Regions from separate parts of the Streptomyces sp. NPDC051555 genome, predicted to be linked through region 1. Evidence: riboswitches for the same ligand, from Rfam matches in the RefSeq annotation. Region 1 holds a riboswitch; the other holds the start of a gene.
The links. Region 1 has a riboswitch for cobalamin ahead of ACIBEA_RS03945 (prenyltransferase/squalene oxidase repeat-containing protein). Riboswitches for the same ligand answer to the same signal wherever they lie in the genome.
Positions count from the first base shown of each region.

Region 2: another riboswitch for cobalamin. It lies ahead of ACIBEA_RS20835 (energy-coupling factor ABC transporter permease); the one in region 1 lies ahead of ACIBEA_RS03945 (prenyltransferase/squalene oxidase repeat-containing protein).

Region 1 covers NZ_JBITDP010000001.1:936,246-940,533, forward strand. The annotation lists gene ACIBEA_RS03945 (prenyltransferase/squalene oxidase repeat-containing protein) at 1-2,341, opposite strand, end outside; cobalamin riboswitch at 2,451-2,589, opposite strand; cobalamin riboswitch at 2,707-2,782, shown strand; gene ACIBEA_RS03950 (hypothetical protein) at 2,925-4,288, shown strand, end outside.
Region 2 covers NZ_JBITDP010000009.1:258,600-262,887, forward strand. The annotation lists gene ACIBEA_RS20815 (PadR family transcriptional regulator) at 1-401, opposite strand, end outside; gene ACIBEA_RS20820 (energy-coupling factor ABC transporter ATP-binding protein) at 449-1,288, opposite strand; gene cbiQ (cobalt ECF transporter T component CbiQ) at 1,285-2,034, opposite strand; gene ACIBEA_RS20830 (energy-coupling factor ABC transporter substrate-binding protein) at 2,039-2,389, opposite strand; gene ACIBEA_RS20835 (energy-coupling factor ABC transporter permease) at 2,386-3,096, opposite strand; cobalamin riboswitch at 3,126-3,343, opposite strand; gene ACIBEA_RS20840 (hypothetical protein) at 3,383-3,943, opposite strand; gene ACIBEA_RS20845 (hypothetical protein) at 4,083-4,288, opposite strand, start outside.

The DNA of each region.
Region 1 (4,288 bases):
CGTCCAGGGACATGCCCTGCACGGCGAGTGCCGCGGAGTTGACGGAGTTCCCGGACGCACCGGGGAAGCCGCCGTCGTCCTTCTGCTGGGCGGCCAGCCAGGCGATCGCCTTGTCGACGGCCGTCTGCGAGCCGGCGTCCGGGAGCAGGTCGAGGGCCATGGCGGCCATCGCGGTGGAGTCCACCTCGTCCTGGCTGGGCTCGCCGATGAGGCTGGGCCACGCCCCCGAGGGGCTCTGGAGGCCCTTGAGGAAGGCGACGGGCTCGGCCGCGGCGGCGCCCTCGCCGGCGCGGACCTGGGCGATGACGCCGAGGGACTGGGAGAAGACCGAGGTGGCGTAGGTGTAGTTGCCCTTCGCCGCGCACTGCTGGGGCGTCTCGCTCTTGGCCGGGCAGATCCCCTTGGCGAGCGCGCCGATCAGGTCCTGGCCGCCGAAGTGGCGGGGGTCACGGCCGACGGCCTCGGCGAGGAGGGCCGCCTTGCCGAGGGAGCCGCCGCCCGCGTACGTGGTGCCGATGAGCGTCCAGTCGTTGACGGTGCGGCCCGTGCCGTCCTTGCCGCCCTTGTCGAGGAAGTCGACGATGTTGCGCAGGGTGGTGTTGTCCCGGCCGGTCGCGGCGAGCGCGTAGGCGCCGTCGATGGTCAGGCCGTAGTCGGCGAAGCCGGTGCCCGCGCCGCTCTCGTAGTACCGGCCCTGGACCAGCCGGCTGCGGTCGGCGAGGTACGCCGTGCCCTTGCCCAGGTCCGGGCCGTCACCGGCCGGCGGGGTGGTGGTGGGCGGGGTGGTCGGCGTCGGGTCGGCCGGCTCGGTGGTCAGCAGGACCAGGTCGCTCTTGGCACCCGCGACGGCGGCCGGGGCGGTGGCGAACATCCGGGAGTCGGTGTCGTTCTCGTCGAAGCCGAAACCGCCCGCGGGGAGGAACTGCCGCTTGGAGAGCCAGGAGAGACCGGCGTCCGCGAAGGCGTCGTCGCCGAGGGCGCGCAGCGCCTGGGCGGCCCAGGCGGTGGCGGCCGGGCTGCCGGTGGTCTCGTAGGGGGCCGAGGGCCAAGCACCGGTGGGCAGTTGGGACTTCTTGAGGCTGCCCCGGGCCTGCTGCACGATCGCGCCGTACCCGCCGGCGCGCTGGAGGGCCAAGGTGATCAGGCCGGTGGCGATCGGGTCGCTGTCGCACCAGCCGCCGGAGCGGATGAGGACGCCGCTGAAGCCGCCGTCCTCGCACTGGAGGCCGACCAGCCGGTGCACGGCGGCGGCGGGCGGGGTGACCCCGCCGCCGAGCAGCGCGATGACGGCCATGGCCTGTGCGTCGGACTGGCCGGTCGTGCGGAAGTCGCCCTTGGTGAGACAGCCGTCGACGGGGTCGCCGTCACCGATGTCCCGCGGGCACACGTACGTCAGGAGGTCGCCCAGCAGGTCGTGCCCGCCGAAGGCGCGCGGGTCCTTGCCCGTGGCCTCGGCGACGAGCGCGAGGCGCGCGGCGGCGGTCGCGTCGGGGATCCCGCCCTTGCCCGCCGGGTAGGCGTAGGCATCGGTCTGCGCGGGTGTGGCCAGGAAGTCGGCCGCCTTCTTCGCCGCCGGGCTCTTGCGGTCCGCGGCGGTCAGCGCGAACACGGCTTCCGTGGTGAGGAAGTGGTTCGGGGCCGTCGCCCCGTCGTCGACGACCCGTTCCCCGTCCGTCAGCTTCCCGGTGATCCAGCGCAGGGCGGCCGGTACGTCGACCGCCCCCGCGGGCACGGTGGGCGGAGCCGTGGGCACGGCCGGGTCGGGGGTGACGACACCGCCCGCCCGGACGTCGTCGGGGGAGAAGGCGGGCTTGCCGGAGGTGCCGCCGATGGAGGTGGCGCCGTACACCCAGGCGTCCACGTCGCCGGGCTTCGGGTTCCGGGCCATGGCGCCCAGCGGGCTGTAGGTCCAGTTGCGCTGCCCGGGCGAGGCGATCCAGTAGGACCAGTACGCGGTGGCCTGCGGGGTGACGGTGCAGGGCTCCTTGTCCGGAGTCGGGTACTGCGTACCGGAGTCGAAGGACCCGTTGCCGATGCGGCAGACGAAGGCGGGGCCGTCGTGGACGGTTCCGGTGGTCGTGAACCCGGCGGTGTGCAGCAGCTCGTACCCCGTCGTCGGGGTCGTGTCGCAGCCGCGCCGGACCTTGCCGCCGAAGGGGCCGAAGTCCACCGCCACGATGGCGCCGGTGGTGGCCGTGCACTGCTCGATCGGGTCGGCGTGGGCGACCGGGGGAGGAGTGAGGAAGGCCACTGCCGCACCGAGCGTCAGGAAGGACGCGGTGACGAGCGAGAGGAACCGCCGTCTCGGCCGCGTCCGTTGCGCCTGCTGTTCGGTCCCCACCGCGGCCCTCGTCTCTGCCGGGCGGCTGCGTGCGTGGCGATCCGCCCCCACACGGCCCTCGGGCCACGGGGGAGCTGTTACGACCACGCCGTAGTCCGCGACGGCGCTCTTCGTGCTGTGTTTCGGCCCCAGGCATTCCGACTCGCCCGGGTCGAACCGGGCCTACGGTTGCGGGTCAGCGCCGGAATTCGACCGGCTTCCCCTGGAGCTGAGCAGTTATCAGCCGGAGTGCAACACGGATTGCGTGGAGGCGTCAAGGTGGCCTGCGTCTCAGGCGACGTCCCCACGGCACGGGCCGGTCCGCCCGCGGGCCGGACGGCTGGCGGTGGCTTGATCACTCGGGTAGCGTCCAGGGCTGCCACATGGGGGAACCCGGTGAGAATCCGGGGCTGACGCGCAACGGTGTGGGACGGCGGGGGCCGTTCCGGAGCCCGAATGCCCATACGGCGATGCAGCAACAGGTAGCCGTACCACGCGTTCCGGACGGCGGCTCTCCGGCCCGTGCCCCAGCCGTGTCCCTACGACGGTGACGTGAGGCCCGAGCGGTGAGCGGCCGGCGTCCGCCGATTTCCAGGAGCAGGCCATGTCCCGTCCCCGTACCTCCCGCCGCCTCGCGCTCGCGGTCCCCGCCGCGCTCGGCGCGCTCGTCCTCACCGCGCTGCCCGCCTCGGCGACCTCCTCGCCGGCGCAGATCGCGACCTCCAAGACCAACGGCGTCGCCTACCTCAAGTCCCTCCAGGCGGCGGACGGTTCCTACGCCGGCTCGGGCCTGTCCAACGAGTGGGCCTTCAGCACCTTCGCCGCCACGGGCACCGCGGTCGTCGACGTCTACCCGGGCGGCGACACGACGAAGAACGCGCGCACGGTCTACCGCAACCTGCTGTCGACGTCGGGGTGGCCACAGGCCGCCCCGGTGGTCACCGACTACGAGCGCGGCGCCCTCAACGCCTACGCCGCCGGCATCGACCCGGCCCGGGTCTCCGCCTCGCGCAACCTCGTCGCGAACATCTACTCCTACTGGCAGACGGCGGAGGCCGGTTACTTCGGCCCTTCCGGAAACTTCAACGGCACGGTCTTCGCCGCGCTCTCCCTGCGCGGTGCCAAGGCCCAGAGCGGCGCCGACCGCATCCCGCAGGCGCTGACCGACTCGATGGTCACCCGCATCCGGGCCAACCAGCACGCGGACGGCGGCTGGACGTACCAGAAGGGCGAGGGCAACCCCACCGTCCTCAACTCCGCGAGCGACGTCGACATGACCGGCTCGGCCATGGCCGCGCTCTGCGTCTCCGGCGTCCCGAACACCGACACCGGCGTCGTGAAGGCGAAGAACTTCCTCAAGAGCACGCTCGTTTCCGGCAGCGGTGCCTTCAACTCCCTCTATGGGGTCAACACCAGCTCGAACGGCTGGGGCGTCGCGGGCCTGAACGCCTGCGGATTCAACCCGCAGACCGGAGACTTCCTCACCGGCAGCGGCAAGACCCCCGTGGACTTCCTGATCGCCAACCAGTACAACCCGGCGGGCGGTTTCAAGTACAAGCCCTCCGACACGGCCCCCACCGCCTACGCCTCGATCGACGCGCTGCGCGCCGTCGCGGGCGGCGGCTTCACCACGGCCCCGCCCGTCCCGCTCACCCCCGGGGCCCCGCAGTGGGTGGCCCAGTCCGCCTTCACGGCCGGGACCGCCACCAAGCTGGCGCTCACCGTCGACGACGGCGCGGGCAACCTCAAGGTCTGCTCGGTCGCCTTCACCCCGACCGCGGCGACCACCACCCTCGGCGACGTCCTGACCGCGGCGACCACCGGCGCCACCCCCTCGGGCTGCGTCACGAGCGTGACCCCCGCCTCGGGCACCGGTACGATCACGGCCGTCAACGGCAAGGCCAACAGCGGCGGGAACACCTGGAAGATCAGCGTCGACGGCTCCGCCTTCGCCGGGGCCCTGCGCGA
Region 2 (4,288 bases), on a different contig from region 1:
TCGTCGATGGCCCGGTACTGCGCCAACTGACGCCGGTGCAGCTCCAGGTGGCGCCGCAGCTCCGGCCCCAGCCCCCGCACCCCGACGACCCCGGCCGCCCGCACCCGCAGCAGCAGCGGATCCCGGATCGGCTTGGGATCCTGGCTCTCCCCGATCCAGCGCGCCAGTTCGGCGCTCCCGGCCGCCAGCACCTCGTACTCCTTGCGCTGGCCGCGTACGGGCTGCTCGCTCGGCAGCGCGCGGATCAGCCCGGCCTCCTCCAGCCGCCCCAGCTCGCGGTAGATCTGCTGGTGGGTGGCCGACCAGAAGTACCCGATCGACTTGTCGAACCGCCGGGTCAGCTCCAGTCCGGAACTGGGCTTCTCCAGGAGCGCGGTGAGGATGGCGTGCGGCAGCGACATGCGGTCATCCTAGGTTCGCCCGGACCGGGCACCTCCCCGGGCGCCGCTCAGCGCCAGGCGGCCAGGGCCTCCGGGGTCGTGGGACCCGGGGTCTGCGGGGAGAGCAGGCCGTGGGCGCGCAGCAGGGCCGTCACCGCGGGGGACCAGGCGGCGCGCAGGCCCGCCGAGGCGAGCAGCTCGGGGTCCGCGAGCAGGGTCCGCGCCGGGCCGAGCCGGATGCCGGCCGGGGTCAGGACCGCGGCGTCGTCGGCCCACCGCACGGCGAGGTCCACGTCGTGCGTCGCCATCACCACGGTCGTCCCGGCCGCCCGCAGGCCCGCCAGGGCCTCCAGCAGCCGCTCCTGGCCGTCCGGGTCGAGCCCGGCCGTCGGCTCGTCCAGGATCAGCACCCGGGGGGCCATCGCCACGGCGCCCGCGATCGCGGCCCGCTTGCGCTGACCGTAGGACAGCAGGTGCGTCGGCCGGTCCCGCAGCGCGGTGATGTCGAGGGCGGCCAGCGCCGCGTCGACCCGGGCCCGTACCTCCGGGGCCGCCAGCCCCAGGTTCATCGGGCCGAAGGAGACGTCCTGTTCCACGGAGGCGGCGAAGAGCTGGTCGTCCGGGTCCTGGACCACCAGTTGCACGGCCTTGCGCAGCCGGGTCAGCCCGGCGCGGTGGTACGAGACCACCGCCCCGTCCAGGTGCAGCTCGCCCGCGTCGGGGCGCAGCCCCCCGCTGAGCAGGCGCATCAGCGTGGTCTTGCCGCTGCCGTTGCGGCCCAGCAGGGCCAGGGCCCGGCCCGGGGCGATCGGGAAGTCCACGCCGGACAGCACGGCGGGCCCGTCCTCGTAGGCGTAGCCCGCGCCCGCCAGCCGGACGAGCGGTTCGGGTTCCACGGGTACGTTCACGAGACGAAGCCCTTCGAAGCGAGGGTGACGGCGACCAGCGCGGCGAGCAGGGCTCCCGACGCGGTCAGGAACCGCCAGGACGGGGAGGACTGCGGTACGAGCACCCGCAGCGTGCCGTCGTAGCCGCGCCCCGCCAGCCCGCTCTGGAGCCGGGACGCGCGGTCGAAGGCGCGGACGAAGGCGGTCGCGGCCAGCCCCGCCACGGACCGCCACGCGGCCGCCCGGCCGCTGTGCCCCAGCCGGGCGGCCTGGGCCCGGCGGACCTGGGCGAGGGAGTCCAGCAGCAGGAAGCCGATCCGGTACATCACCAGCGCCACGTCGACGACGGGCGCCGGCACCCCGGCCCGCACCAGCCGGGGCAGCACGTCCGAGACCGGGGTGGTGAAGGCGAACAGGAGCACGCCGAGCGAGGCCGCCGACGTGCGCAGCAGCAGCTCGACGGCGTGCCGCGGGCCGTCCGGGGCCAGGGAGACCAGCCCCGCCGGGCCGCCCACCGCGAGCAGCAGGGGAGCCGCCCCGGTGAAGCAGAACCCGAGCGGGATCCGGAAGGCCCGCCACAACTGCCGCGGGGGCACCCCCGCCGGGCCGAGCAGCACGGCGAGGGTGGTGGCGGCCACCAGTGGTCCGCCGGGCCAGGGCGGCAGGCAGACCGCGGTGACGGTCAGCCCGAGCCCCAGCAGGGCCTTCTCCAGGGGGTGTCGGCGGCGCCAGCGGCTGCTGTGCGCCGCGGCGTCGATGGGCAGCACCGCCTCACGCGCCCCGGGAGCTCTGGTCGTCCCCGTGGCCCGCGCCGGCCGCGACGGCGCTCTCGCCCTGACGGCGCCCGCGGCGCACCCCGAAGTAGTAGGCGAGCACGCCCGCGCCGAGCGCCGCCTGGAGGGCGAAGAGCGCCGACTCGACCTCCCCGGAGGGGGGTTCGTACAGCGGGGAGAACCACGGCTCGTAGTCCGGCCTGAGTTCCGTGATCGCCGTCTCCGCCTGCGCGTCGGCGCCGGCGAACGGCTCCTCCTTGCCCTCGCCGAGGCCCAGGGCGATCGGGAGCACCGCCAGCGCCGCCACCAGGAGCAGCAGCAGGGTGTTGATCTTCGCGTTCCTGGTCATCGGACGGCCGTCCCCTGCTCGTGGCGCGCGGTGGTGCGGGCGCCGGTCAGCTTGGCCACGCCGAGCCGCACCAGGTCCGACTTGCTCGACTGCATCAGCAGCCGCATCACGAGCACGGTGAGCAGGCCCTCGCTGACCGCCAGCGGGATCTGGGTGACGGCGAAGATCCCGCCGAACTTCGCGAGCGAGCCCGCGAAGCCGGACGCCGGGTCGGGGAAGGCCAGTGCGAGCTGCACGCTGGTCACGCAGTAGGTGATCAGGTCGGCGAAGAAGGCGCCGCAGAAGACCGAGACCATCAGGGGCGCGTCGAACCGCTTGAGCAGGCGGTAGACGGCGTACCCGGCCCAGGGGCCCGCGATCGCCATCGAGAAGACGTTCGCGCCGAGCGTGGTCAGCCCGCCGTGGGCCAGCAGCAGGGCCTGGAACAACAGGGTGATCGTGCCCAGCACCGCCATGATCGGCGGGCGGAACAGGATCGCACCGAGCCCCGTCCCGGTGGGGTGCGAGCAACTGCCGGTCACCGAAGGGATCTTCAGGGCGGACAGGACGAAAGTGAACGCACCGGACGCCCCGAGCAGCAGGGTGCTCTCGGGATGCGCCTTGACCTCGCGGGTCAGGGCGCGCACTCCGTGGACGACGAAGGGGGCGGACGCGACGCCCCAGGCGGCCGCGTGCAAAGGGGGTAGAAACCCCTCGGCTATATGCATGTGTAGGGAGACCTCTCCAGCACCTCGTGGATGGAACAACGCACCCCGGTCGGTCTCCTGGCTCACGGGTGCTGATGCCGCGGCGCCGCCTTCCCGGCCCGGGCGGTCTCCCGCCCGGTCCAGTGGCTCCCCGCGGGGATGGCGCCGGACTTCCCGTTCACAGTGGCGAGGGCCGCACCGGTTTCCCACCGGTTTCCCGTACACCAAGGCCCGTTGACCCTACCTGACCAGGGGCAACGGGCCGTCGGCGGCGCCGTCGTACAGGTGCGCGCGGCACCCAGCCGTCTCAGCAGACGTTCGGGTGGGCGATGTCGACCACGAAGCGCTCCGGGTTGTGGAGCGTGGAGGTGGTGAACTGCGGTGCGGTGTCGAAGGCGGCGCCGAAGGTGACGTACCCCTCGAAGTCGCCGGTGAAGGCGAGGCCCTTGAGCTTGCTGAGGTAGATCTTCTGGAGCCTGGGGCCGGTGTAGACGGAGTGCCCGGCGTCGTCGTGCGCCTGGGCCGGGTGCAGGCGGATCTCCAGGAAGTACGTCCCGGCGAGCGGGACGGGCTTGCCGGAGCCGTCGTAGACGAGCTCGGAGACGGGAGTGACGGTGACCCCGGGGACGTAGCCCTGGAGGTCGATGACGATCCGGTCGTAGGTGCAGTGCCCGCCCCAGCGGGCATTGGTCACGAGCGGGGTCTGGGTGGCGGAGGCGGAGGCCGGTACGGCGAGGCCGAGTCCGGCGGTGAGGAGCAACCCGGCGGTGACGGCCGCCAGCCGCCGCCGGTGGACGGAGCCGGGGCGCGTACGGCGCCGCAGCGAGTGGACGGAGTTGCGGACGGAGCGTATGAGGTGGTCCAGCATGACGTCCCCCGATTCTTCGGATGTGGGGACAGTAGTGTCATCGTGGAAGACACGCCATACGGCCTCGCGGTTGCACGCGGCGCACGGGCCGGGGCCCGGCCCGCCGATGCGGACCGGGCCCCGGGAGCGGTCGTGCGCCTTACGGGACCGGGTTGAAGACCACGGACTCGTGCGTGTTGGACTGCCCGATGGCGGTGAAGCCGGAGCCGTTCGACTGGGCCGTGTTGTTCTGGTTCGACGCTCCGGAACCGGTGGCGACCTGCTGTGCGGTGGAGGAGTTGCCGAGGTTGCTGCCGCCCACCCCGCTGCCGAGGATGCTGGCGACGGCCGCGTTCGACGCGTTGG